4 regions of the Rhizobium sp. PAMB 3174 genome follow, and region 1 is predicted to be linked to each of the others. Evidence: predicted binding sites of a transcription regulator. Region 1 holds the regulator's gene; each other region holds the start of a gene.
The links. Region 1 encodes LexA, which represses DNA repair genes until DNA is damaged. Its sites were predicted from a motif close to TGTTCNNNNTGTGTTCNG; they were not measured.

Region 1 (7,130 bases):
AATGCCGCCGGCCCGCAACGGCCCGGCGGCGGCGTAATTTCATCTCTCCGTCATCAACCGGACTTGGCGATGGCGTCGAAGGCGAGCAGCTTTTCCAGGAGCGCCTCGAGCTTGTCGATCTGCACCATGTTCGGGCCGTCGGAGGGCGCATTGTCGGGGTCCTCATGCGTCTCGATGAAGACACCGGCGACACCAACGGCAACGGCCGCGCGCGCCAGCGTTTCGACGAATTCGCGCTGGCCGCCGGAAGAGCCGCCCTGCCCGCCCGGCTGCTGCACGGAATGGGTGGCGTCGAAGATCACCGGCGCACCCATCGCCGCCATGATCGGCAGCGAGCGCATGTCGGAGACCAGCGTGTTGTAGCCGAAAGACGCGCCGCGTTCGCACAGCAGCACGTTCGGATTGCCGCTGACATTCAATTTCTTCAGGACGTTCTTCATGTCCCAGGGCGCAAGGAACTGTCCCTTCTTCACATTGATCACCCGCCCCGTCTTCGCCGCAGCGACCAGAAGATCGGTCTGACGGCAAAGGAAGGCCGGGATCTGCAGGATGTCGACGGTCGGCGCGACGAGCGCACACTGCTCTTCGGTATGAATGTCGGTCAGAACCGGAAAGCCGTATTCCTTCTTGAGGTCGGCAAAGACTTCCATTGCCTTGTCGAGACCGATGCCGCGCTCGGCACCGATCGAGGTGCGGTTCGCCTTGTCGTAGGAACTCTTGTAGACGAGGCCAATTCCGAGGCGATTGCAGATCTCGCTCAGCCTGCCCGCCATCATGAACGCGTGATCGCGGCTCTCCATCTGGCACGGGCCGGCAATCAGCGACAGTTTACCCGTATTCGAAAACGTCACCTTCCCAGCGCCGTTACCGACAACGACTGCAGAATTGGTTTGATCGCTCATTTTTCTTCCTCGAATGCAAAAAGAACGCCCTGACCGGGCTCATGCGGCACCAGAATGCGGCTGGCGCGCTCCTCGAAGGCGACGCCGTTTTCGGCGAGACAGGCCTTCAACCGCTCGATATCCATGACCTTGAACACGACCGCCCGGCCACGCAAGCCGCGGGCATGGGTGGAACCCTTGAGGCCGAACCGATCCTTCAGGCCAGCGGGATTAAGCGTGGCGATGATGGCGTTATCGAGCCCGACATCCATGCCGAACGGATGCTCGGCCGTGTCGTGACTGACCGCGACCATCTGCAGAAAGTCCTTGAAGTCGGCCGGGTTCGGCTCGGAAAGCACAACCTGGGCAATACCGGTCACCCCATTCTCGTGGGTTTCCAGCGCCTTGCCGGCGGACGGCAAGGCCGCGATGCGCTGGCAGGCGAAGGCAAAGAAGTCCGGCGACCTGAGGTCGGCGGCAAAGGCGAGCTTGAAACTGGCCATCCTTTCGGTGCCGTCCGGCAGGCGGCCGACCCGGGAGAAGGACAGCATGGGACCGGCGGAGACGCCGCTTGCGGCAAAACGCTGGTGATCGGCATCGGCGTCGCTCGTGTTGACGACGATGGCGGTTAGTCCCTCATCGCCGTGGCGAAAGCGAATGGCCTGATCGCGGGCGATGAAGGTGTTGCCGTTGAGCGCGGCCGCCTCGCAGGCCTCACGATCGGCTACGGCCAGCGGCTCCAGATAGGTGCCGTCGGACAGGAAGACGCAGGAATTCGCAGTGCCGAAGGGATGAATGCCGTCGGGGGCGACGGTGAAGCCGAGTTGGGCGAGCCGCGCGCGGGACATCGCAATTGACGTCACCGGCAGAACCAGATGATCCAGAAGGCGGCGGCCGGCAGACCCGGTTGCATCCATGTGCGACTTCCTCCATTTCGCCGCTGATGTGCTTCATCCGTGGCCGATTTGCAAGTCTTGGCGCGAACATTCGTCGCCCCACCCCGCCATCGGTTGATTTGCCGGCAAAAATGTGGACACAGGTGACCGCACAACGCATCAATGGGAAACCGCGCCGACATGCCGCAGACGCTTGCCGCTATTGCGAGTTCGAACCGCACGATCGCGGCGATCTTCGTCATTGCCTTCCTGGTCGCGATCTTTCCCTTCGCCGAGAGCATGATCCTGCATTATCCGGACGAGCGCCATTATTCGCAGGGCGCGGCGCTGATGATGGAGAGCGGCGACTACCTGACACCGCGCACCGGCGAGGATGCTGTGCGGCTGAAGAAGCCGCCGTTCGCCTACTGGATGAGCGTCGCCGGCATGGAAATCTTCGGCATCGGTGTCATCGGCTCGCGCATCTTCTGGCTGCTCGGCGCGGCCGCCATCCTGTTCGTCACCTACAGGCTGGCCAAGCGGCTGACGGGCGACGATGAGATCGCCCTGTTCTCGCTCGCCATGCTCGCCGGCAATTTCGTCTTCCTGCGCTCCGCCGTCACGGCGATTCCCGACATTCCGCTGACGCTGTTCATGCTCATCGCCCTTTACGGCTTTGCCGGCCTGCTCTTCGCCGGCGAAGAAGACAGATGGGACGCCTGGCTTGCCTATGGCGGAACGGCGATGGCGATCCTGACGAAGGGCATTCCGGCGCTGGCGCCACCGGCCTGCGTCTTCGGTCTGATCGTCCTCTTTCCCTCGTGCCGCGTTCATTTTCGCCGGCTGATCGCCCCGCTGCCGATTCTCTTCTCCATGGCTCTCGCCGGCTGGTGGTTCGTCTACCAGGTGCTGCGGTCGAGCTCGGCGCTCGACAACCAGTTCGTCGGCGATCAGGTGCGCACCAAGCTGGAATTCTCGGTTTTCGCGGTGTTCGACTCCGTCGGTCTCAGCCTTGCCGGCCTGCTGGCGCCCGTGATCGGCTGGCTTTTCGTGATTGCGGCGACCGCGATCGCTACGCGCAAAGTGCCGGGCTTCCGGCAGCTCGGCGCGTCGGCCCTGCTGCTTGCAGGCTGGATTGCGCTCAACATCGCCATGTTCGCGCCCGCCTTCAAACCGGACCATCGCTACATCATTCCGTCTCTTCCCGCTCTGTCGATCCTGATGGCGGTCGGCCTCGCCTCGCTGGAGCGCGAGACGACATCGCGCTATCTGAGCCTGTTTCTCAAATTCTCGGTGATCGGCCTGGCCCTCACCTTCGCCATCCTCTACGGCGTTTCGGCCCAGCTGCTGAGTGCCAAGGTAACGGTTGCGATCGTGGTTGCCATCGCCCTCGGCCTGTTGCTCGTCTGGCGCATCGCCAATCGCGAGGCCTTCCGGCCCATGGTTCTGGCACTCTCCGCCCTGCCAATGGCGATCCTGCTTGCCATCTATCCCGTCGTCGCCGCCTTCGGCATGCCCGACCTTGGAAAGCCGATTGCCGACAAGGTCGCCCAGCTCGACCTGCCCGCCGACGACATCGTCTTCCTTGGGTCTGACATCGTCGCCTCCGAGGCACGATTGCACAGCGGCGTCGAACGACCTTTCCTGCAGCGACGAAAGCTTGCGGACGTCGAAGCCGGCGATCGCTTCAAGGCCGTCATCACGCTGGAGAAGACGGAAGCCGACCGGCTCGCCGCCGACGGGTACGACGTGACGGCGGTCAGTGGCGGCTGGCGTTCGATCGATCCGGCCGTCCTCATGAAGGCCGTTCTCTCCGGCACGCTCGCCGAGACACGCGCAGCGGAAGCCGAGCGCGCCTACATCGCACTCGATCCGACGCGCTAACGCTCATAGCCGACCGGCGGCAGCAAAAATCGGCAGTTCCTGCGACACCGGGCCCCGCTTTCACGATATTTTAGGCACTTGCGGAACACAGTGGGAACATATAGTGTCCGTTCTGTATTTGTTTCATGATTCTGGAAGGTGCCGATTCATGCTGACGCGAAAGCAACAGGAACTGCTTCTCTTCATTCACGAGCGGATGAAGGAATCCGGCGTTCCGCCATCCTTTGACGAGATGAAGGATGCACTCAATCTCGCGTCCAAGTCCGGCATTCACCGGCTGATCACGGCGCTCGAGGAGCGCGGCTTCATCCGCCGCCTGCCGAACCGGGCGCGTGCGCTGGAAGTCATCAAGCTTCCCGAAGCCTATTCGCCGAGCCTGCAGCCGCGCCGCGGCTTTTCGCCAAGCGTCATCGAAGGCAGCCTCGGCAAGCCGAAGCCCGCGCCCACCCCCAAGGCACCGGAACCGGCGAACGACACCGTCAGCGTCCCGGTCATGGGCCGCATCGCCGCCGGTGTGCCGATCTCCGCCATCCAGAACAACACGCACAGCCTGTCCGTGCCGATGGAAATGCTGGGCTCCGGCGAACACTATGCGCTGGAGGTCAAGGGCGACTCGATGATCGAAGCCGGCATCCTCGATGGCGATACTGTCATCATCAAGAATGTCAGCAGCGCCAATCCGGGCGAGATCGTCGTGGCATTGGTCGACGACGAGGAAGCAACGCTCAAGCGCTTCCGCCGCAAGGGTGCGTCGATTGCACTCGAAGCCGCCAACCCGGCCTATGAGACGCGTATCTTCGCCTCCGATCGGGTCAAGGTTCAGGGCAAGCTCGTCGGCCTCATCCGCCGCTATCACTGACCGGTGACACGCCTGGCTGCGTCCGTATAACGCGGACGTGGAACAAGCGGCCATGTGCCCGTTTCCTGCGTGATCGGGAAGGCGTTTGTCCGCCAGTCGTAGTATCGATGCCGGGTCCAGGGCCGGTCGATTGCGCCGACTGCCGTCCTGGCCTCAAAGCCAATGCCGTCCGATGCCGCATGGAGTTCGATCGATCCGGTTCTTCGCAGCCGTTCCGCCATAAGCAATGTCGCGCCCGAGCGGCACGTGTCGTAGCCGAGGCGGAACGGCACGATGACCACATCGGCGATGTCGCAGGCGGGTCCGGCATAGGCGGGTTTCTCCACCGTCACCACCCGCAATGCGGTTCCGCCCGACGCCGTAACCTGACCGGCGCACCAGGCGGCCTTCCTGCAGTGGAAGCGGGATATCTCCCCATTCAGGGCCTTTTCCATAGCCAGTCGCTCCGCATTCAAGACGGAGGCCGGCAGCCGTGGCTGCTCTCCTCCTTTTTCTGTCTGGTCGGCCGGAACGGGCTCCCCATCCGCCATGTCCGGCCCCTCGCCCTTCGGCATGGCGAGCGCCCGCTGCCATTGTTCGAAGATGAAGGATGGCGGACGACTGCGGTTCGTCTCTAGCCGTCCATCGGCAATGAGGGCCGCCAGCCTGCCGTCCTCGCTGATAATCAGCGCAGGAGACGAGTTTGTCGGTCCGTATGCGATCAGCGCAACCGCCACGGCCATCAGCGGCAGGCCGACATATCTGAGGCGACTGCGCAGCAGGACCAGAAGCAGAAAGCCGGCGACCGAGAGTTCGAAGGCATAGGGCGGCAGGCGTCCGGATGAAACTCCGCTGTCCCAGCCGGCGACCTCTCGGGCCACCGCGATGACGATGTCCAGCCCAACCCCCATGAGGCGCAGCGGCCAATGCTCGAGCCCGAACGGCATGGCGAGGACGGATACCAGGCCGGCCGGCATGACCACGAAGGTGACGACCGGCATGGCGATGAGATTGGCGGCGAAGCCATAGGGCGCGAGGCGGTAGAAATGCTCCAGCGCGAAGATCGCCGTTGCAGTCCCGCCGATCGCCGATGTAAGCGCCAACGCCGAAGCAAACCCGCCGGCTTTCGCGGCAAGGGCGATGATACCGGACCGGCGGCGCGGCGCGCTCCGGTCCACCGATCGCATCCGCCACCATCTATATCCCGCCACAAGCGCCACCGTCGCGGCAAACGACATCTGGAAGCTCGGCCCCATGACGGCGGACGGCGTGACGGCAAGAATGATCAGCGCCGCGAGCGCGACGTTCCTGAGGCTGATCGCCGGCCGGTCGATGAGGACTGCGACCAGCATCAATGCCAGCATGATGAAGGCACGGATCGCCGATACCTGCAATCCGGAAATCAGCAGATAGCCGAATGCCCCGGCCAGGGCGGCGGCAGCGGCCCATTTCTTGACCGGGAAGCGTTGCACGAGGGCCGGGAACAGGGCGAGTGTCGTGCGCAGGCCGGCAAAGAAGAGGCCTGCCGCGAGCGCCATGTGCAGGCCAGAAATGGCGATCACATGCGCCAATCCCGACATGCGCAAGGCTTCCGCCGTCTCATCCGACAGCGCGCGTCTCTGACCGGTGACGATGGCCGAGGCAAACGCCCCGGTATCGCCTGCGAGCGTCGCCCGTATACGGGCGGAAATCGTGTCGCGCAGCATCTCGATCGCAAGACGGGCGCGGTCAAGAAGGGATGCACGCTGCCCCACAGCCACTCTTTCGGGAGAACCGTAGAAGAAGCCGACCGCACCGATCCCCTGATAGTAAGAGAAGAATGCGAAGTTATAGCTGCCCGGCAGGGCCGGACCGGAGGGCGGCGAGAGCCGCGCCTTGCCGCTGATCATTTCGCCGGGCAGCAATGGCTCATGGTCGTTTCGCGCCAGCACGGCCACTCTTTCAGGAGGGCGACGAAGGGCCGGCTCGCTGGTCGCCGAGACATTGATCAGATAGCGCCAGCCGCCATTGTCATCGATTTCGCGGCTCTCGATCCGGCCGGTGATCCGGGTGACGATCGGCGTATCCAGCACGACGGTCCCGGTCCGCCATGTCTCGAAAGCAGCCAGCCCCATGCCGAGCGCCAGAAGCAGCACGGCGATTGCGGCATATCGCATCAGCGGGCGATGATGCCCGGCGGCAACAGCACCCACTAAAGCCACGGCAGCCAACAGGAAAATGGCAGGCGTGGGCGGGTCGTGCGCCAGGCTGAACCAGACGACGGCTCCCAGTCCGAGCAGGACCGGCGAGAAGAGAAAGTCATGACGAAAGCGGCGCTCTTCGGCCAGGGCAAGCCGCAGTTTTCCGTGAAGGTCGCCCAGACGGAACGTGCGATGGCGCCCGGCCCCGCCGCGCTCTGGCGCCGGCAGATCAAGCGGAACCACGCGCTGCGGGTCGCGCGCCAGCGCCCGGTTGCCAAGACGCCTCTTCTCTCCGGCATCGGCCATATGCGGCCCCCGTCAAAGACCACCCTCACCCGGTTGCATTCTGCAATCGCAAGGCGATTTCGACAAACGAAAAATCAACCGAAGCCCCCGCATGGCGCGTCATTCGACTACGGTTGATGCCAAAGTTCGAGGTTGCGGCTCGGCTTGGCCACGGGAAAGTCGCAAA
Region 2 (7,130 bases), 1.5 Mb from region 1:
GAATGAAGCGTGATTGCGATTTTGCCGGCAAGGGATTTCTTGTCACCGTGGCATTTGCCGGAACATGAAACGACATTCCCGCAGCGGGTCGAAAATCGAAATTGCATTCTCCGTCTGAACCTTCGGCGGCTCTGCGGTCGCTGGCAATTCCGGCGGCGGCACCCTATCTTGGCTCACAACCAATCAAGGGAGAGCACCATGGCAGATGCACGCAAGCCCGGCCGCGGCCGGATCTACAATTCGATCATCGACACGATCGGCGACACGCCCATCGTGCGTCTCGACAAGCTGGCCGAGGCCAAGGGCGTGAAAGCCAATCTTCTCGCCAAGCTCGAATTCTTCAACCCGATCTCCTCCGTCAAGGACCGCATCGGCGTCGCCATGATCGAGAGCATGGAAGCAGAAGGCAAGATCGCCCCCGGCAAGACGACGCTCGTCGAACCGACCTCCGGCAATACCGGCATCGCACTGGCCTTTGCCGCCGCCGCCAAGGGCTACAAGCTGATCCTCACCATGCCGGAAACCATGTCGGTGGAGCGCCGCAAGATGCTGGCGCTGCTCGGCGCCGAACTGGTGCTAACCGAAGGCCCGAAGGGCATGAAGGGCGCGATCGCCAAGGCCGAGGAACTGGCCGCCTCGACCGAGGGCGCCGTGATCCCGCAGCAGTTCGAAAACCCGGCCAACCCCGAAATCCACCGCAAGACGACGGCCGAGGAAATCTGGAACGATACCGACGGTTCGGTCGACATCTTCGTTGCCGGCATCGGTACGGGCGGCACGATCACAGGCGTCGGCCAGGTGCTTAAATCCAAGAAGCCGGGCGTCAAGGTCGTGGCCGTCGAGCCGGCCGACAGCCCGGTGCTTTCCGGCGGTAATCCGGGTCCGCACAAGATCCAGGGCATCGGCGCCGGCTTCGCGCCGCCGATCCTCGACACGCATGTCTATGACGAGATCGTCACGGTCACGAATGACGAAGCCTTCTCGCTTGCCCGCGAGGTTGCCCGCCTCGAAGGCCTTCCGGTCGGCATTTCGTCCGGCGCGGCACTGACGGCGGCGATCAAGGTCGGCCAACGCGAGGAAAACGCCGGCAAGACGATCGTCGTCATCATCCCGTCCTTTGCCGAGCGCTACCTGTCGACGGCTCTGTTCGACGGCCTCGGCGGCTGAGCCGACACGGCACACTCGCTGCCATTTGTAACGCGGGAGGAGAAATCCTCCCGCGTTTCTGTTTGTCGCGCGATCGACACGGTCAAGCCGCTGCCGTGAGCCTCTCTCCAGCAATGCGATAGGAGATCGCCTCGGCGAGATGAATGCGGCCGACGGTTTCCACGCCGTCGAGATCGGCGAGCGTGCGCGCCACCTTCAGGACACGATGATAGCCACGCGCGGAAAACTTCATCTTCTCTGCGGCGTCGCGCAGGAGCTGCAGGCCACCGGGATCCGGATTGGCGATCTTTTCGACAAGCGCGGTGGAGGCGCGCGCATTGATGCGCAACCGCGCCTCGCCGAGCTCGGCAAAGCGGTCGCGCTGCAAAGCGCGAGCGCGGGCCACGCGCCTGGCGACATCGGCACTCGCCTCCGCGGCGACAGGCTGGATGAGATCGATGGCGGAGACGGCGGGCACGTCGATGCGGATATCGATACGGTCGAGCAGCGGCCCGGAAATGCGGGCCTGATAATCGGCGGCGCAACGCGGACCGCGGGCGCAGGAATGCCCCGGCTCGCCGGCCATGCCGCAGCGGCAGGGATTCATGGCGGCGACGAGCTGGAACTCGGCCGGATAGGAGACCCGGTGATTGGCCCGGGCGATGATGCATTCGCCGGTTTCGAGAGGCTGGCGCAGTGCATCAAGCGCCTGCGGCGAGAATTCCGGCAGTTCGTCGAGAAAGAGAACGCCGTGATGGGCAAGCGACGCCTCCCCCGGCTTCGCCCTCAACCCGCCGCCGACGAGCGCGGCCATGGTCGCCGAGTGGTGCGGCGTGCGATACGGCCGGCGGTCGGAGAGCTTGCCGCCGGAGAGCTGTCCGGCAATCGAATGGACCATGGAAACGTCGAGCAGTTCGCCGGCCGACAGCGGTGGCAGGATGGACGGCAGGCGCGACGCCAGCATCGATTTCCCAGAACCGGGCGGGCCAACCATCAGCAGATTATGCCCTCCGGCCGCGGCCACTTCGAGCGCCCGCTTGGCGCTTTCCTGCCCCTTGATCTCGACCAGATCCGGCAGGTTGGCGGGATTGGCGCGGATCGCCGCTTTCGGACGTGAGAGGACCTGCGTTCCGCGGAAATGATTGGCGAGCGCGATCAGGCTGCGGGGTGCGAGAATGTCGATATCGGCACCGGCCCAGGCGGCCTCCGGGCCGCTTTCGGCCGGGCAGATCAGCCCCTTGCCGAGCGCATTGGCGCCGATCGCGGCCGGCAGCGCACCGGCGACAGCGGCAATCGTGCCGTCGAGATTGAGTTCGCCGAGCACCACATAGCCGCCGAGCGCATCGGCCGGAATGGCGCCCAGAGCGGCCATCAATCCGAGCGCAATCGGAAGGTCGAAGTGGGAGCCTTCCTTCGGCAGGTCCGCCGGTGCGAGATTGACCGTGACGCGTTTGCCCGGCAGCGACAGGCCGGAGGCATGCAGGGCGGCCTGCACCCGTTCGCGGCTTTCGGCCACCGCCTTGTCCGGCAGACCGACGATCTGGATTCCCACCTTGCCGGGGGCGACCATGACCTGAACATCGACGGGCACGCCCTCGATGCCCTGGAATGCGACCGTACTGACGCGAGCGACCATGCCTGTCCCCTCCATCATGGAAGCGGCAGGCACAACCATCGCCTGCCGGGCTCTTCATGAGCTACCGGAGGCAGTGTTGCATATCAGATCGGACAAGACAAGAACATTAACAGAACAAATGCACGCAAGGATAGCTCTACGGTTGCATCAGGTTGCAGCCCGAGAACAGGTGGGGTCCACTGCGGTTCAAGGAACCCGCGATCAGGTCCGTTTGCGTTCGATCGCATCCCAGAGAAGCGAGGCGATATCGGCGCCGCCGAACTTCTTCACCTCGCGGATGCCGGTCGGGGACGTCACGTTGATCTCGGTCATGTAGTCACCGATCACATCTATGCCGACGAGCAGGAAGCCGCGCTCCTTCAGCGACGGGCCGATGCGCTCCCAGATTTCCTTCTCGCGCGCCGTCAGTTCGGTCGCCTCGGCGCGGCCGCCGACATGCATGTTGGAGCGGCTGTCGGTTTCGGCCGGAACGCGGTTGATCGCGCCGGCGAACTCGCCGTCGACGAGGATGATGCGCTTGTCGCCCTTGCGCACGGCCGGCAGATACTGCTGGGCGATGAAGGGCTCGCGGAACATCTGGTCGAACATTTCGAGAAGCGAGGTGAAGTTGCGATCGTCGCGCGAGGAGTGGAAGACCCCAGCGCCGCCATTGCCGTAGAGCGGCTTCAGGATGATATCGCCCATCTCGTCGCGGAAGCGGGCGATCTCGGCGAAATCGCGGGTGATCAGCGTCTGCGGCATCAGGTCGGCGAATTCGGTGACGAAGATCTTCTCCGGCGAATTGCGCACCCATGCCGGATCGTTGACGACCAGCGTCTTGGGATGAATGCGTTCGAGCAGATGGGTCGAAGTGATATAGGCCATGTCGAAGGGCGGATCCTGGCGCAGCAGGACGACGTCCATGGTCGACAGATCGATGCGCTCCGGCGCGCCGAGCGTGAAATGGTCGCCCTTGACGTCGCGCAGTTCCATCGGCTCGACGGTGGCATAGACCTTGCCGTCGCGGAGACTCAGCTTGTTCGGCGTATAATGGAAAAGCTTGTAGCCGCGCGATTGCGCTTCAAGGCTCATGGCGAAGGTGGAATCGCCGGCGATGTTGATGCCGGACACATGATCCATCTGGACCGCTACATTCTTGATCGCCGCCATGAGAACTCCCCGTTTGAAAGGCCATCCTCATTTAGGGTGAGGCGGCCCGAATGGCAACGGGCCGCAGGCTGCGATTTGCGGTCGAAGAGCCAGCCTGATCAGGCAGCCCATTGCGCGCCGGCGCGGGACGCCCGGGGGCTTGCGAGCCGCGTCATGGCCGCAATGAGCATCGAGCGTGGCTTGGGCAGGACCGCAACCTTCCTGACATAGTTTTCGACCCGCCAGGTCGCCCAGGTACCACTGGCGAAATAGCCGACATCACCCTTGCGCAAGACGGTGACAGTTCCGTCTTCAGCCGTGACCTCGACTTCCCCTTCGAGGATCAGGACGGTCTCTTCCCAGCTGAAGTTCCATCGGAACGTGCCGGCGGTGCAATCCCACACGGCGGTCATGACGGCACGGTTTTCCGACTCGGGCTGGAAGCCGCAACGCGCTTCCGGATTTCCCTCGATGATCCAGTCCGGATTGATGGGCGCCGGCTTCATCTCGAATGCGTCGAGCCCGCTCGCGACGACAGGGCTTCGCGCCGACTCGTTAGAGCGGTTGCGTACTTTGATCGCCAGAACGACGGCGGCGGCAATGAATTTCAAAGGCATGGTATCCCCCACATGCTGTTTGTGCCGAAAAGGCCTAGCATGCAGGGGGTTTCGTCCCGGTTCACCCGCTCGTTAAAATTTTAGCGAGCGGGTCGCTTAGCGCATGCCGCTCAGGCACCCGCCGCCACAATGCGCCGGCCCGAAGAGGTCTCGAAGAAATGCAGCCGCTCGGGAACGATCGAAAAGGCGACATCGTCGCCGATCGGGGTTTGCGCCGGCACGGCGGCGCTCAGCATTTCGTCGCCGACCATGCCGTGGACGAGGCGCTGCGAACCGAGCTCCTCGACGTAGGAAACCTTCATGCGGATCACACCGCCCTCGGAGACCTTCATGTCCTCGGCGCGCATGCCGACGGTCAACGGACCGGACGGAAGCGAGCGGCCCTCAAGGTCGATCACGGCCGAGCCGATCGACAGCTGGTTGCCGTCGACGGATGCCTTGGCGAGGTTCATCGCCGGCGAGCCGATGAAGCTCGCGACGAAGGTGGAGGCCGGATTGTGATAGACGTCGAGCGGCGTGCCGATCTGCTCGATACGGCCGCCATTCAGCACTACGAGGCGATCGGCCAGCGTCATGGCTTCGAGCTGATCGTGGGTGACGTAGATCGACGTCGTGCCGAGGCGGCGCTGCAGCTGCTTGATCTCGCCGCGCATGGAGACACGCAGCTTGGCGTCGAGGTTCGACAGCGGCTCATCGAAGAGGAAGGCCGCCGGCTTGCGCACGATGGCGCGGCCCATGGCGACGCGCTGGCGCTGGCCGCCGGACAAGGCGCGCGGCTTGCGGTCGAGATAAGGCTCCAGCTGCAGCATGCGGGCCGCTTCGGCGACGCGCGCGTCGATCTCGGCCTTCGGTGTGCCACGGTTCTTCAGACCATAGGCCAGGTTCTGGTAGACGCTCATATGCGGATAGAGCGCATAGTTCTGGAACACCATGGCGATGTCGCGTTCGGCCGGCTCCATGCGGTTGACGACCTTGCCGCCGATGCTGACGGTGCCGCTGGAAATCGTCTCCAGCCCGGCGACCATGCGCAGAAGCGTGGACTTGCCGCAGCCCGACGGACCGACCAGCACGATGAATTCGCCATCGGCGATCGAGATCGAAACGTTATCCACGGCCTGAACGCCGCCGGTATAAACCTTTCCGACCTTGTCGATTTCGATAGACGCCATTGTTACTTCTCCGTTTCCACGAGGCCTTTTACGAAGAGCCTCTGCATAAAGACGACCACGAGGACCGGCGGCAACATGGCGAGCATGGCCGTCGCCATGACAAGGTTCCACTGCGGCTCTGCGTCGGCGACGTCGGCCATGCGCTTGATGCCCATGACGATGGTGTAATAGCGGGGATCGGTCGTCACCATCAGCGGCCAGAGATACTGGTTCCAGCCATAGATGAAGAGGATGACGAAGAGCGCCGCCATGTTCGTGCGCGACAGCGGCACGAGGATATCCCTGAAGAATTTCATCGGACCGGCGCCGTCGATGCGGGCCGCCTCGAGCAGTTCGTCCGGCACCGTCAGGAAGAACTGGCGGAACAGAAAGGTCGCAGTCGCCGAGGCAATCAGCGGGATCGACAGACCGGCATAGCTGTCCAGCAGGTGCAGGCTGGCGATGACCTGGAAGGTCGGCACGATGCGAACCTCGACCGGCAGCATGAGGGTGATGAAAATGATCCAGAAGCAGAACTGCCGGAAGGGAAAGCGGAAATAGACGATGGCGAAGGCCGACAGGATGGAAATGGCAATCTTGCCGATGGCGATCGACAGCGCCATGACCAGGCTGTTGACCATCATGGGGCCGACGGGCGGCGCGCCCGAAGATGCCATGCCGCTGGTCAGCATGGTCTTGTAATTTTCCCACCCATGGCCCCCTGGCGTCAGCGGGATCAGCCCGGACAGGAAGTCGGTCGGTCCATGCGTCGACGCGATGAAGGCGATATAGACCGGCAGGGCGACGGTGGCCACGCCGATCAGGAGCACGATGTGCGACAGGATCTTGAGACCGGGTCTGTTTTCAACCATCCGCTCTCTCCTCAGTACTGTACGCGCCGCTCGACGAAGCGGAACTGGATGAAGGTCAGAAGGATGACGATGCCCATGAGCACGACCGACTGGGCTGCGGACGAGCCCATGTTGAGGCCGATGAAGCCGTCGTTGAACACCTTGTAGACGAGGATGTTGGTGGCCTGCGCCGGGCCGCCCTTGGTGGTGGCGTGGATGACGGCGAAGGTATCGAACATGGTGTAGACGACGTTGACGACGATCAGGAAGAAGGTCGTCGGCGACAGGAGCGGGAAGACCACGGTGAAGAAGCGCTTGACCGGACCGGCGCCGTCGATGGCAGCCGCCTCTTTCAGCGATTGCGGGATGGACTGGAGGCCAGCGAGGAAGAACAGGAAATTGTAGGAAATCTGCTTCCAGCTCGCCGCAAGCACGACAAGGATCATGCCGTCGACGCCGGAGAGGCGGTGGTTCCACTGATAACCGAGCCCCTGCAGCAGATAGGGTGCGATCCCGATCGTCGGATTGAACATGAACCACCACAGGATGCCGCCGACGGCGGGTGCGACCGCGTAAGGCCAGACGAGCAGCGTGGTATAGGCAT
Region 3 (7,130 bases), 1.4 Mb from region 1:
TGAACGTCGGGAAATGAGAAACGTTCCTTCGGACAAGAAGATCGTGTTGGAAGAGATATGAGCGCTGCGAGAGGCAAGATGCCCCGAATGGGCGTCGTTATCTGTGATGGAACGGGGAAAATTTAGCCGCCGGTGCCCGTAGGGGGGCGGGGGATGGGGAACTCTGAGCATGTCAGCCAAGCCAAGGAACACAAAGCTTGGCGCTCTCAGGTCTCCCGGGCACCGGCGGTAGAGGCTTCATTGTCCATTGACGCTATTCACGGACGCTGCTGCCGACACCCACATTATTCAATCGCATGATTTAATCAAGCGATTTATGGAGGGGTGGTCAAATTTGTCGCAGGTGCCTATTCGGGATAGTCGACCTGCATGAAATAGAGGCCGTCCGGCGGCGCCACCTGGCCGCAGGCCCGCCGGTCGCGCGCCTCCAGCGCGGCGCGGACGTCGTCCGTCGTCATCTTGCCTTCGCCGGCGAGCTTCAGCGTTCCGGCAAACGAGCGGATCTGGTTGTGCAGGAAGCTCTGGGCGGTGGCGCGGATCTCGATCACGTCGCCATCGCGGGTCACATCCAGCCGGTCGAGCGTCCTCACCGGGCTCGCCGCCTGGCATTGCGAGGCGCGGAAGGTGGTGAAATCGTGCTTGCCGACCAGCGTCTGCGCCGCCTCGTGCATGGCCAGATGGTCGAGCGGTTTGGGCACCCACCAGGCGCGGCCGGCATCGAGCGCGAGGCGCGCCTTGCGGTTGACGATGCGGTAGAGATAGTGCCGGCGCAGCGCCGAGAAGCGGGCGTCGAACGTGTCGGGCACCTGGCAAGCATCGACGACGGCGACGCGCTCGCCGGCCATCGCCAGATGGGCGTTCAGCGCATTGATGAGCTGGTGCTCGCTCCAGTCGCGCGTGAGATCCACATGGATCACCTGCCCGACCGCATGCACGCCCGAATCCGTACGGCCGGCACCGCGGATGCTGACCGTCTCGCCGGTCAGGGACAGGACGGCGTCTTCCAGCGCGCCCTGCACCGACTGGCCGTTTTCCTGCCGCTGCCAGCCGACATAGGGCCCGCCGTCATATTCGACGGTCATGCGGAACCGCGGCATCAGCCGATCCTCGCGCCGGTGGATAAGCTGTTGCCGCGCTGGAAATCCTCCGCATCCATCGGCTTGCCGCCGGCCTTCTGCAGCCGGGTCAGGCGAACGGCGCCCATGCCGCAGGCGATGTTCAGCCTGTCGTCCAGCACGGTGCCGGGTTCGCCGTTGCCGTCACCGAGAATGGAGCCCAGCACCTTGACGCGTTCATGCTTGCCACCAAAATCCGCCTCGAACCAGGCACCGGGAAAGGGCGCCAGACCGCGGATATGGCAATCGACCTCGCGAGCGCTACGGGAAAAATCGATGCGGGCCTCTTCCTTGGCGATCTTGGCGGCGTAGAGGACGCCCTCTTCGGCCTGCGGGGTCAGCGGCAGGTCGCCATCCTCGAGCTTCCCCATCGCCTCGGCCATCAGCTTCGCGCCCGCATGCATCAGCCGGTCGTGGAGTTCGCCGGCCGTCGTCTCCGGGCCGATCGCGACTTTCGCGGTCAAGGCGACCGGGCCGGTATCGAGCCCCTTCTCCATCTTCATGACCATCATGCCGGTCTCTTCGTCGCCGGCCATGATCGCCCGCTGGATCGGTGCCGCCCCCCGCCAGCGCGGCAGCAGCGAGGCATGGCCGTTGTAGCAGCCGAGCCGCGTGCCGGTCAGGATCGCCTCGGGCAGCAGCAGGCCATAGGCGACGACGACGGCGACGTCGGCGTCGAGATCGCGGAACCGCCGGCGCTCGTCTTCATCCTTGAAATTGACGGGGGTGGCGACCGGAATACCCAGAAGCTCGGCGGCCTGATGCACGGGCGACTTGGTGAGATCGAGCCCGCGGCGGCCGGCCGGGCGCGGCGGCTGGGTGTAGACGGCGACGATCTCGTGGCCGGCATCCTTCAGCGCCCTCAGCGTCGGCACCGAGAAATCGGGCGTACCCATGAAAATGATGCGAAGAGACATGTTCGAACCGCCTGTTGTCGTTCAGGCTCCTTCAAACGGACTTATCGGCCGCAAATCAAGCCCTTTTCAGAGCTTGCCGCCGCTCTTGGCCGCCTTGGTGAACTTGCGGATCACCATATCGCGCTTCAGCTTGGAGATGTGATCGATGAACAGGATGCCGTTCAGGTGATCGATCTCGTGCTGCAGGCAGGTCGCCAGCAGGCCGTCGGCATCCATGGTCTGCTGTTTGCCATCGCGGTCGACATAGCGCACGGTCAGCGATGCCGGGCGTTCCACCTCGGCATAGTAGTTCGGGATGGAAAGGCACCCCTCCTCGTAGACCGAACGGTCATCGGACGTGGCGAGGATTTCCGGATTGATGAAAACCTGCGGCGCCTTGTCCTCGTCGTCGCGCGACACGTCGATCACCAGCATGCGCTTCGGCACGCCGATCTGGATCGCGGCCAGGCCGATGCCGGGGGCGTCATACATGGTTTCCAGCATGTCGTCGGCCAGCTTGCGCACGTCGTCGCCCACCTGTTCGATGGGGGCGGAGAGCTGACGCAGCACCGGATCCGGCAGTATGATAAGTGGTTTGATCGTCATGGCGTCGTCCCTTACCCCATCTTTTGCGCGGAGTGAATGCGGACAAACAAAGCCGGCGAAACTTTTTTCGCCGGCACACGCCCTGTTCGTCAGGCGCTGCGGCGCAACGGCTGGAAATGCCCGGCGTCGTTCGACTGCCGTTCGCCACCATGGGTGCGGAAGCGGCGCAGTGCCATCGTCAGCCGCTCGACTTCGTCGCGCAGTGCGCGCGTCTGGCCGGAGGTGCGTTCCACCATGCCGGCGTTCTGCTGGGTGATCTGGTCCATGGCGGCGATCGCCTGGTTGACCTCGCGCAGGCCACCGGACTGATCGGAGGCAGCGCCGGCGATGCCGGAAACCGTCGCGTCGATCTCGCCGATGCGGTGGATGATGCTTTCCAGCGCCTCGCCCGTGCTGTTGACCAGTCCGACACCGGATTGCACCTGGCTAGAACTCTGCGAGATCAGGCCCTTGATTTCCTTGGCCGCGCCGGCGCAGCGCTGCGCCAGTTCGCGCACTTCCTGGGCGACGACGGCAAAGCCGCGGCCGGCTTCACCGGCACGCGCCGCCTCGACGCCGGCATTGAGCGCCAGCAGGTTGGTCTGGAAGGCGATCTCGTCGATGACGCCGATGATCTTGGAGATTTCCTCCGACGATTTCTCGATCTCGCCCATCGCGGTCACCGCCTGGCGCACCACGGCGCCGGAGGTTTCCGCCTCGCCGAGGGCCGCCTTGACCGCTCCGGATGCCTTCGCGGCGCCCTCGGCAGTCGTCGTCACGTTCTGTGTGAGCTCGTGCAGCGCGGCGGTGCTTTCCTCAAGGCCTGCGGCCTGCTGCTCCGTGCGATGCGCCAGGTCGTCGGCCGATTCGGAAATGCCGGTCGTCTCGCTGAGGATGCGCTCGGCGGCGCTTCCCACGGTGCCGATCGTCTCGCGCAGGCCGTCCATGGCCTGGTTGTAGTCGGCGACCATCTTGGCGAAATTGCCCGGCATGTCCTGCGGCAGCCGTGCCTCCAGGTCTCCCTCGGACAGCGCGTCGAGCGCCTTGGTGAGTTCGGCGAGAGCTGCGGCCTGCTCGGCCTCGGCGATCCGCTTGGCCTCCTCGGCCTCGGCGCGTTCGCGGGCGAGGATGTCGAGGTAGACGGAAATCGAGTAGTCCATGTCCAGCAGCGCCGCCTTGACGACCGCGCCGATCTCGTCGGCCAGCCGGGCAGACTTGCCCTTGCCGAAGCGGCTTGGCCAGCGCTTGTCGACCAGCGCCCTGACGAGCTGGTCCATGAGGACGGCATAGCCGCCGATGTACCAGCGCGGCTCCAGGCCGATGCGGGCATGGGCGCGGCCCACCGCCGTCACGCCATCCACATAGCTTTCGTCATATTTCGCGGCGCTGACGATGGCCCAGTGTTCCATCTGGCGCTTCTTGGCGCCGGCGACATGATCGTCATTGCGGAAGAACGCGGCGGTATGCGGGGTCTTTTTGACCTTGGCGTAGAAAGTGTCCAGCGCAGGGCCGATCGATTCGCGAATGACATCGCTGACGTCCTGCAGGCTCTTCCTGGCATCGTGGTCGAGACCCACGAAGTCCAGGCGATCTGCAAGATCTGACTTACCTTGTTGCGCTGTCATGCTTATCCCCCGGTTCCGCGATCGTGACCATCAGGCCACCCTTCGCTGCTGCATAACTTTCACTATTCTAACGGTTTATTTAAAATCCGCTAAAATATAAAAACACTATGTGGAATATCCTTACATCTTGGGGTGGAATTCTAACCCAAGCTGCATCCCCTCTAGTTCTGCACCCTTAACGATTGGTTGAGCATCCGGGCAACATATGGCCACGCCAATTTTGTTCCCTATTTGATCTCTCTCGACCGTCGTGCCATACTGCCGTCCAGACCACCAAAAGCCCCCTGGAGCGCCATGCCGCATCTCCCTTCCCTTGTCGAACTGGCCAATATGCCCGCCTTTCCGGCAGCCGCCGTCGCCGCTTTTGTGATCATGTTGCTGGTTCTGCTTGTCGTGCTGCGCCTGCGCGGCAAGGCCGTCCGGGAGCAGCAGGCGGCCCGCGCCCAGATGATGGAACTGCTGCGCAGCCAGACCGAGATGCAGGGCCGGCTTGCCGCCATGGCGGACGTGTTCGGCGCGCGCCAGCAGGAACTGAACCATGCCATCGGCCATCGGCTCGACGGCATGGCGCACCGGCTCGGCAGCTCGATCAACGAGCAGACGCGGGCGACCGGCGACAATCTGCGCAAGCTGCAGGAGCGGCTCGCCGTCATCGACGCCGCGCAGAACAACATCCAGACGCTCGCCAAGGATGTCGTCGGGCTGCAGGCGATCCTCTCCAACAAGCAGACACGCGGCGCCTTCGGTCAGGCGCGCATGGAAGCGATCATCGCCGACGGCCTGCCGATGGGCGGCTATCATTTCCAGGCGACGCTTTCCAACGGCTCCCGTCCGGACTGCACCGTGACGATGCCGAACGGCGCGCCGTCGCTCGTCATCGACGCGAAATTTCCACTCGAAGGCTGGAATGCGATGCGCGACGCCGCCACTGCCGACGACCGCAAGTCGCGTGCCTCACAATTCCGGCGGGATCTTGAAACGCATATCCGCGACATCGCGGAGAAATACCTGATCGCCGGCGAAACGCAGGAGATGGCCTTCCTGTTCGTGCCGTCCGAATCGATCTTCGCCAGCATTCACGAGGAATTCGAGGCGGTCGTCCAGAAGGCGCAGCGCAGCCGGGTGATCATCGTCTCGCCGTCGCTCCTGATGCTGTCGATCCAGGTCATCCAGGCGATGCTGAAAGACCAGCGCATGCGCGAACAGGCGCACCTGATCCAGGGCGAAGTCGCAATCCTCATGGACGACCTCGGGCGTCTGGACGACCGGGTGCGCAAGCTGCAGGCGCATTTCAACATGGCGGAGAAGGATGTCGAGCAGATCCTGACCTCGACGGCGAAACTCACGCGGCGCGGCGACAAGATCGCGGCGCTGGAGCTGCAGCAGGCGCCGTTGGCGCCCGCGCCGTCTGCAACGACCGCACGCCCCGATCGCACGGTCGAAAGCAGGACCGGGCATTTGACGCTGAGACTGGTTGACGAGGAGTGATCCCGTCGGGCAGTGTCGCGCCAAATTTCAGACAGGACTTACCTTCATGATCACCATTCTCGGCTCCATCAATCTCGACCTCATTGCAACGGTGGGCCATCTGCCGAAGCCGGGCGAAACGGTGTCCGGCAACGGATTTTCCACCGCCGCCGGCGGCAAGGGCTCCAACCAGGCGCTCGCCGCACGGCGGGCTGGCTCCAAGGTCGAGATGGCCGGCGCGATCGGCAGGGACGAATTTGCCGGTTCGGCAATCGCCATGCTGAGAGAAGCCGGCACCGGTCTCTCCATGATCAAGGAGACGGACGAGCCGACGGGAACCGCCCTCATCCTGGTGGGTTCGGACGGCGAGAACATGATCGCCGTGGTGCCGGGCGCCAACGGCACGGTCACCACAGAGGACGCGGACGCGGCGCTCGCGGCCATGTCGAAGGGCGACTACCTGCTGCTGCAGATGGAAATTCCCGCCGGCACGGTCGAACATGCGCTCGACGCGGCCAAGGCGCGCGGCGTCATCACCGTGTTCAATACCGCGCCGATGAGCGCCGAGGCGGCGCGTCTCGCCGAGCGCGCCGACATCGTCATTGCCAACGAGACGGAGTTCGCCCAACGGGCCGGCGTCGAAAGCCAGACGGCGGACGAGCGTGTCGCCGAGTTGAAGCGCCTGCATGCGGCCACCGGCCAGACCCTGATCGTCACGCTTGGCGGCGACGGCGTCATCGCCATGCATGACGGCGCATTCCACAGCACCAAGGGCCTCGTCATCGAGCCGGTCGATACGGTCGGCGCGGGCGACACCTTCTGCGGCTACTTCGCCGCCAGCCTCGACCAGGGCCTCGACTTCGCCGCAGCACTCCGCCGGGCGGCAGCGGCCGGATCGCTTGCCTGCCTGAAGCCGGGCGCGCAACCGTCCATCCCCATGGCCGAGGAAGTGGCCGCTCGCCTCTAGGTCGTCAGAGGCGGGACAGCCGCTCCGTCAGCAGGTCGAAGAAGCCTTCCGCATCCGCATCGCCGATCACCTTGGCGTTCACCTTGCGGTCCGTCACCTTCCACCAGTCGACGACGGTCATGCCGAGCGTCAGCTCCGACTGCGTCTCGATCTCGACATTGCAGTCGCGTCCGGTGAAAAGCTCCGGCCTGATCAGATAGGCGATGACTGACGGATCGTGCAGCGGTCCGCCGTCGGAGCCGTATTTCTCGATATCGAAGCGCTCGAAGAATTCCAGCATCTCGACCATGACCTTCGCCGCCTTCGTGCCGATCTCCGCCATCCTGGCGACCCGGCGCTTCAGTGTCAGCAGCTTGTGGGTGACATCGAGCGGCATCATCACGATCGGAATGCCGGCGCGGAAGACGACGGCGGCGGCTTCCGGATCGACATAGATGTTGAATTCCGCCGCCGGCGTGATGTTGCCGACCTCGAA
Region 4 (7,130 bases), 2.0 Mb from region 1:
CCGCGGCTTGCGTCGTCGAGAAGCTTTTCCAGCTCTTCCGGCGTCACCTTGATCGGCAGGATGCCGTTCTTGAAGCAGTTGTTGTAGAAGATGTCGGCGAAGCTCGTCGAGATGACGCAGCGGATGCCGAAGTCGAGAAGCGCCCACGGGGCATGCTCGCGCGAGGAGCCGCAGCCGAAATTGTCGCCTGCGACAAGAATCTGGGCTTTCTGGTAGGCCGGCTTGTTCAGCACGAAATCGGGGTTGAGCGAGCCGTCGTCAAGGTAACGGGCTTCCGCGAAAAGACCCGTGCCGAGGCCGGTGCGCTTGATCGTCTTCAGGTAATCCTTCGGAATGATCATGTCGGTGTCGATATTGACGACCGGGTAGGGTGCGGCGACGCCGGTGAGTTTGACGAACTTGTCCATAAGCCCTTCCTGCCTTCTCATACATGAACCGGACGGCGCCTTATGACCGTCCGGAATTTCAGTTGCCCCGGCAATAGAGCAAAATCGGGCAAAAATGAAGAAAAAACTTCTTCTCGCTCAAAGGTCGATGATGGTGCCGCGACCGTCGTTCCAGATGCGCATCCGGTCTTCCTCGCGACCTTTGGCGGTGCGGGCGTGAACGTGGGCCGGCTTCAGGCGAAGGGAGATGGCGCGGCCGATCATCACGAGGGCGAGAATGCCGGTGAAGGCAACCGTCAGCGACGCCGCGAAAACGAACGTCAGGCCGACAAGGGCGGCTCCGGCAACGGTGAGGAGGATGGCGCGAATGTTCTGCATCGGGAAAAATCCTTTCATGATGAGCAATGTGAGATTTCATTGCGGCGCTTTCAAGAGGGATGCGGCCATTTGTCGGAGCTTGCGCGGCGCGGCAAAGCTTGGCATGACTTTGTCATGATGCCTTCAGCGCCCATTCACCCCGTCCGTATCCGCCGCTCGGTGCTTTGCGTGCCCGCGGCCAACCAGCGGGCGATCGCCAAGGTCGCCTCGCTTGGCTGCGATGCCGTGATCTTCGACCTCGAGGATTCCGTCGCCCCGGAGATGAAGGTCGAGGCGCGGCAAAATCTCTTGGACGCACTGACCGACAGGCCCGCCGGCGCAATGGAAACGATCATCCGCGTCAACGAGCCGGGGACCGCGTTTCATACCGCCGACATGGACTGCGTTCTTGCCTGCCGGCCCGATGCCGTCCTCATCCCGAAGGTCGAGGAGCCGGAGGATATCTTCGCCGTGCTCGACCGCCTGGCCGAGGCCGATGCGCCGGAAAGCCTGCGCATCTGGGCGATGATCGAGACCCCCAAGGCGATCCTGAACCTGACGGCGCTCGCGGCGTCCGGCCTTACGCAGGCGTCACGGCTCGATTGCCTCGTCGTCGGGCTCAACGACCTGCGCAAGTCGACCGGCGTCCCGCCGGAGCCCTCCCGCTCCTATCTCGTCCCCTGGCTGATGCAGACAGTGCTGGCGGCGCGGGCCTATGGCCTCGACGTGATCGACAGCGTTTCCAACGATTTCAAGGATCTCGGCGCCTTTGCCGCCGAATGCGCGCAGGGCCGGGCCATGGGGTTTGATGGCAAGATGCTCATTCATCCGGCCCAGATCGGCCCGGCCAATGCGGCGTTCGGACCCAGCGACCTGGCGCTTCGGGAAGCCGAGGCGATCATTGCCGCGTTCGCCGTGCCGGAAGCGGCGGGCATGGGCGTCATCAACATGGACGGGCGCATGGTCGAGCGGCTGCATCTTGCCGAAGCCGAAGTCCTCGTCCATAAGGCGCGCATGATTGCCGAACGCAAAAAGGCCTGACGATGAAACTCTATCGCTTTCTGACCGGTCCGGACGATGCTTCCTTCTGCCACAAGGTGACGGCGGCCCTGAACCAGGGCTGGTCGCTCGCCGGTTCCCCGACCTATGCGTTCAATGCAGAGGCCGGCGTCATGCAATGCGGGCAGGCGGTCGTGAAGGATGTTCACGGCAAGGACTACCAGCCCGACATGAAGCTTTCCGAGCAATAGCTGCGCGGTAAGCTTCAGCGGCTGATCGTATCGGCGGTTTCCTCGATGCGCTGCATGTCGTCGTCGCTCAGGCCGAAATGGTGGCCGATCTCATGGATCAGCACATGGGTGACGATGTCGCCCAGCGTCTCGTCATTCTCGGCCCAGTAGTCGAGGATCGGACGGCGGTAGAGCGTTATGTGGTTCGGCAGCTCACCGGTTTCGAGCGAGAAGCGCTCGGAAATGCCACGGCCTTCGAACAGGCCGAGCAGATCGAACGGTGTTTCCAGCGCCATGTCCTCGAAAACCTCGTCCGTCGGGAAATCGGTCACCTCGATCACGAGGTTGCCGGTCAGCTGGCGAAACTCCTCGGGAAGATTGCCATAGGCCTCTATGGCCAGCGACTCGAAGACGCTGATCGTCGGCGCGTGGCTGTCCCGCCAGTTTTCACTCAAGTCAATGCGGGCCATGTATGCTCCTTGTCATGGCGCTCATATAGCGTTTCCTGCAGATCATTTCGAGACCCTGTCCGGCAGCAGGCCAAAATCCTGAGATTTTGGTTGACTCTTTTCGAGCGCTCTGGAATCCATAAGAACATAACGGGAACATTTGGACCGTAGAGTGCGCAACGCTCCGGGCCGGTTCTGTAAACGTCAAAATTTCCAAGGAGTGAACGTCATGGCAGAGCTGGCCGTGGCGCGGCAGACTGTTGCTGCCCTGCAGGCAGAGATCGATCGCATCGAAGGGCGTGGCGCCGTGGTCGCCGCCGCGCGCAGCGATGCCGCCTGGCAGAAGCGCCAGGAGACGCCGGATCCGGTCGTGCCTCTGGGCATCGCCGAGGTTGATGAGCAACTCCAGGGCGGCCTGCCGTCCTCGGGGCTCGTTGAGCTGCGTTCCGAGCGGTTGTCCGGGGCGGCGGCCGCTAGTGGCTTCGCGCTTGCCGTCTGCGCGCTGATGCAGGCGAGGCTGGAGGCGAAGGGCGGCCATGGGCGCCTGATCTGGATTGCCGATGCCATGGCCGGACGAGAGGCGGGCCTGCCCTATGCCGCCGGGCTCAAGGATTTCGGCCTGCGGCCGGAGAGCCTGCTTTATGCGGCGTCGCGCCAACTGGAGGAAACCCTCTGGTTGACGGAAACGGCGCTCGCTAGCGGCTCGTTTTCCGCCGTCGTCCTGGAGGTCTGCGGCAATCCCAGGCATTTCGGCCTGACGGAAAGCCGCCGCCTGCATTTGCGGGCGCGGGAGGCGTGCGTCCCCCTGCTTCTCGTCCGGCAGGGCGGAGAGGAGGAGGCGAGCAGCGCGCTCCTGCGCCTCAATGTCCGCCCGGCGCCGTCCGGCCTGCGCGGGCTTTCCGACGGAAGCCGGCTGGAGGCGAGCCTTGGCCATCCCGCCTTTCGTCTTACCGTCGAAAAAAGCCATCACGCGATCCTTGCCGAGTTCGAACTGGAGTGGAACCCCGATGACCGTCAGTTTTTCCGCCCTGCCTCTCATGCCGCCGCCGTTTCCGTCCCGGCGGGATCAACGCATTCTGGCACTGGTGTTTCCGCATCTGCCGACGGATCGCATCGCCCGCAGGCGCTGGGGGCTGTCCTGGCGTTCGACAGGGCGTCCTGATCATCCGCCGGTCGCCTGCGTGGCCAAGCTCAACAACGCCATGCGGGTGACGGCGCTCGATGAGGTGGCGGAACGGATGGGCTTCAAGCGCGGCCAGGGCGCGGCGGAGGCGCGCGCCATGTCGCCCGACCTCGATGTCATTGCCGCCGACGAGGCCGCCGACCTGCGCTTCCTGGAGGCCATTGCCGACTGGTGCGACCGGTATACGCCGCTTGTGGCGCTGGATCAGCCGGACGGTCTTTTTCTGGACATCACCGGCTGCGCCCATCTCTTCGGCGGCGAGCAGGCCCTGCTTGAGGATATTCTCACACGGCTTTTCCATATGGGGCTCGATGTGCGTGGCGCGATCGCCCCCTCGCCGGGGCTCGCCTGGGCCTGTTCGCGCTTTGGCGGGCCGGCGGTTTCGTTTCAGGGGGACGAGGCCAGGATCCTCGCTCCGATGCCGCTTGCCTGTCTGCGCCTATCGGCGGAGACGCTTCTGGCGCTTTCTAAGTCGGGGCTCAAGCGGGTCGGCGACATTCTCGGGGCACCCCGCGCGCCTCTGGCCCGACGGTTCGGTCCCGAACCGCTCCTCAGGCTCGACCAGGCATTGGGATCGGTGGGGGAATCGGTGTCGCCGCGCCGTCCGGTCGCCATCTTGTCCGCCGAGCGGCGGCTCTCCGAACCGGTCGGCGATGAGGACGATCTTCTCCATCTCGCCGGACAGCTGGCGGGCTCCCTGAAATCCGGCTTCGAGGCGCGCGGAGAGGGCGGATTGCAGTTCGAGCTGCTCCTCTTCCGGGTCGACGGCAAGGTGTTCCGCATTCTTGCCGGCGCTTCCCTGCCGATCCGCGAGGCGCCGCGCATCGGCGCGCTCTTCAAGGAACGCTTTACGGCCCTGCATGAGAGCTATGATGCCGGCTACGGCTTCGAGATGCTGCGGCTCAACGTGCTGCAGGCAGCGCCCTGCCGTGAGCAGCAGCCGGATTTTACCGGCGAGGAGGATGAGGGCCGGTCGTTTGCCGCCTTCGTCGACCGGGTGAGCGCCCGGCTGGGCGCCGATTGCCTGAGGGTGCCGATGACGCGGGAAAGCCATTGGCCGGAGCGCGCCTCCGTCCTGATGCCGGCAGGCGAGGCCGCCGACTGTCTGTCCGCCGTCGGGCAGCCCCGCCCGCCGCCCTTCAGGGCCGAGCGGCCGCTGCGCATCTTCCGCCACCCCGAACCGGTGGAGGCGATGGCCGACGTGCCCGAGGGGCCGCCCGTCCATTTCCGCTGGCGCCGGGCCCTTCACCGGGTTCTGCGAGCCGAGGGGCCCGAGCGGCTGGCGGCCGAATGGTGGATTGATGGCGAGGCGCATCCGACCCGCGACTATTTCCGGATCGAGGATGAAGCCGGGCGCCGCTTCTGGCTCTTCAGGGAAGGGCTTTACGAGCGGGAAGCCGGCGTGCCGCGCTGGTTCCTGCACGGAGTTTTCGCATGAATGCGGATCAGGGGTTTGCCGAGCTCGGCCTGAAGAGCAATTTTTCCTTTCTGGAGGGCGCGTCGCATCCGGAAGAACTGGCCGTGACGGCGGCGCGAATGAAGCTTGCCGGCTTCGGTCTCGCCGACCGGAACACGGTGGCCGGTGTCGTTCGAGCGCATCTGATGGCGAAGGAGGAGAACATTCCCTATCAGCCGGGCGCCCGGCTGGTGTTTTCCGACGGCACGCCGGACATTCTCGCCTATCCGAAGAACCGCAGGGGCTGGGGGCATCTCTGCCGTCTTCTGACCCAAGGCAATCTGCGTTCGAAGAAGGGGGACTGTACGCTTCATGAAAGCGATCTCTTCGAATGGGCGGACGATCTGCTTCTCGCGGTCCTGCCGGACCGCGATGCGGGCTTTGACGATCTGCTGGCTTTCCTGTCGCGGCTTCGTCGGCGAGCCGGTAGTGATGCCTATCTGGCGCTGGTTCCCCATTATGACGGGCGGGATCGCGAGATCTTTGCCGGCCTTGCCCGGTTGGCCCAGTCAGCCGGATTGAAGCTGCTGGCCACCAATGATGCCCTCTATCACCAGCCCGAGCGTCGCCCGCTTGCCGACGTGGTGACGGCGATCCGCGAGCATGTGACGGTTACCGCCGCCGGTCATCTGCTGTCGCCCAATGCCGAGCGGCATCTGAAGCGGCCGCAGGAGATGACGCGGATTTTCCGGCACTATCCCGAGGCGGTCGCCAACAGCCTTGAATTCTTCGGCAAGCTGCAATTCTCGCTGGAGGAGTTGAAATACGAATATCCGGACGAGTCGGTCGCGGGTGAAACGCCGGCCGAGACCTTGCGGCGTCTCACCTATGAGGGTGCGGCGGAACGCTATCCGGATGGTCTTCCGGAGCGGGTGCACCGGCAGATCGAGCATGAGCTCGCTCTGGTGGGAGAGCTTCGCTACGAGCCCTATTTCCTGACGGTGTGGGATATCGTGCGTTATGCCCGCTCCCAGGGCATTCTTTGCCAGGGGCGCGGCTCGGCAGCCAATTCGACGATCTGCTTCTGCCTGAAGATCACCGAAGTCGATCCGACCCTGACGGATCTCCTGTTCGAGCGTTTCATCTCGCCGGAACGCGGCGAGCCGCCGGATATCGACGTCGATTTCGAGCACGCCCGTCGTGAGGAGGTCATCCAGTATATCTACGCGAAATACGGCCGGGACCGGGCCGGGCTGGCGGCCACCGTGATCTGCTACCGCATGCGCTCGGCTGGCCGCGAGGTCGCCAAGGTCTTCGGCCTGTCGGAGGATGTGCAGTCAGCGCTTTCCGGCAGCATCTGGGGCTGGTCGTCGTCCGATTTCACCGAACGGGAAGCGAAGGCCGCAGGGCTGTCGATGGCGGACAAGGTCACGCAACGGGTTCTCGGCTATGCCACGGCCCTCATGAGCTTCCCGCGGCATCTTTCCCAGCATGTCGGCGGCTTCGTCATTACCCGTTCACGGCTGGACGAGGTCGTGCCGCTGATGAACACGGCGATGGAGGGGCGGACCATGGTCGAGTGGGACAAGGACGATCTCGACGCGCTCGGCATCCTGAAGATCGACATCCTGGCGCTCGGCATGCTGACCTGCATGGCCAAGGCCTTCCATATGCTGGCGCTCCATTACGACCGGAAACTGACGCTTGCGACCATTCCGCAAAAGGAGGAGCAGGTTTACGACATGATCTGCCGGGCCGATACGCTCGGTGTCTTCCAGATCGAAAGCCGCGCACAGATGAGCATGCTGCCGCGGCTCAAGCCCCGCTGTTTCTACGATCTGGTGATCGAGGTGGCGATCGTCCGCCCGGGTCCCATCCAGGGCAACATGGTGCACCCCTACCTCCGGCGCCGGCAAGAGAAGGAGAAGGTGACCTATCCCAAGGAGGAGCTGCGCGAGGTGCTGGGCCGCACGCTCGGCGTGCCGCTCTTCCAGGAACAGGCGATGAAGATCGCGATCGTCGCGGCCGGCTTCACGCCGGGCGAGGCCGACAAGCTGCGCCGCGCCATGGCGACGTTCCGCCGGGTCGGAACCATTCACACCTTCCGCCAGAAGATGATCGACGGGATGG

Region 2: a site for LexA is predicted at 2,882-2,899, ahead of ACU5AY_RS15315 (YifB family Mg chelatase-like AAA ATPase). Genes of this name have one in related genera too.
Region 3: a site for LexA is predicted at 4,443-4,460, ahead of ACU5AY_RS14970 (DNA recombination protein RmuC). Genes of this name have one in related genera too.
Region 4: a site for LexA is predicted at 2,563-2,580, ahead of ACU5AY_RS17785 (ImuA family protein). Genes of this name have one in related genera too.

Annotation. Positions count from the first base shown of each region.
Region 1 is NZ_CM128608.1:1,729,328-1,736,457, forward strand. It holds gene kdsA (3-deoxy-8-phosphooctulonate synthase) at 54-902, opposite strand; gene ACU5AY_RS08270 (VOC family protein) at 899-1,798, opposite strand; gene ACU5AY_RS08275 (ArnT family glycosyltransferase) at 1,958-3,640, shown strand; gene lexA (transcriptional repressor LexA) at 3,789-4,499, shown strand; gene ACU5AY_RS08285 (ComEC/Rec2 family competence protein) at 4,493-6,964, opposite strand.
Region 2 is NZ_CM128608.1:3,187,526-3,194,655, forward strand. It holds gene cysK (cysteine synthase A) at 199-1,167, shown strand; gene ACU5AY_RS15315 (YifB family Mg chelatase-like AAA ATPase) at 1,250-2,782, opposite strand; gene gshB (glutathione synthase) at 2,984-3,931, opposite strand; gene ACU5AY_RS15325 (cupin domain-containing protein) at 4,030-4,527, opposite strand; gene ACU5AY_RS15330 (sn-glycerol-3-phosphate import ATP-binding protein UgpC) at 4,638-5,696, opposite strand; gene ugpE (sn-glycerol-3-phosphate ABC transporter permease UgpE) at 5,699-6,547, opposite strand; gene ugpA (sn-glycerol-3-phosphate ABC transporter permease UgpA) at 6,559-7,130, opposite strand, start outside.
Region 3 is NZ_CM128608.1:3,111,338-3,118,467, forward strand. It holds gene truA (tRNA pseudouridine(38-40) synthase TruA) at 348-1,097, opposite strand; gene fmt (methionyl-tRNA formyltransferase) at 1,097-2,032, opposite strand; gene def (peptide deformylase) at 2,099-2,617, opposite strand; gene ACU5AY_RS14965 (methyl-accepting chemotaxis protein) at 2,707-4,221, opposite strand; gene ACU5AY_RS14970 (DNA recombination protein RmuC) at 4,516-5,709, shown strand; gene ACU5AY_RS14975 (ribokinase) at 5,756-6,655, shown strand; gene ACU5AY_RS14980 (nucleoside hydrolase) at 6,660-7,130, opposite strand, start outside.
Region 4 is NZ_CM128608.1:3,706,534-3,713,663, forward strand. It holds gene leuD (3-isopropylmalate dehydratase small subunit) at 1-407, opposite strand, end outside; gene ACU5AY_RS17765 (hypothetical protein) at 525-764, opposite strand; gene ACU5AY_RS17770 (HpcH/HpaI aldolase/citrate lyase family protein) at 879-1,784, shown strand; gene ACU5AY_RS17775 (DUF1737 domain-containing protein) at 1,787-1,993, shown strand; gene ACU5AY_RS17780 (metallopeptidase family protein) at 2,008-2,442, opposite strand; gene ACU5AY_RS17785 (ImuA family protein) at 2,651-3,583, shown strand; gene ACU5AY_RS17790 (Y-family DNA polymerase) at 3,507-5,042, shown strand; gene ACU5AY_RS17795 (error-prone DNA polymerase) at 5,039-7,130, shown strand, end outside.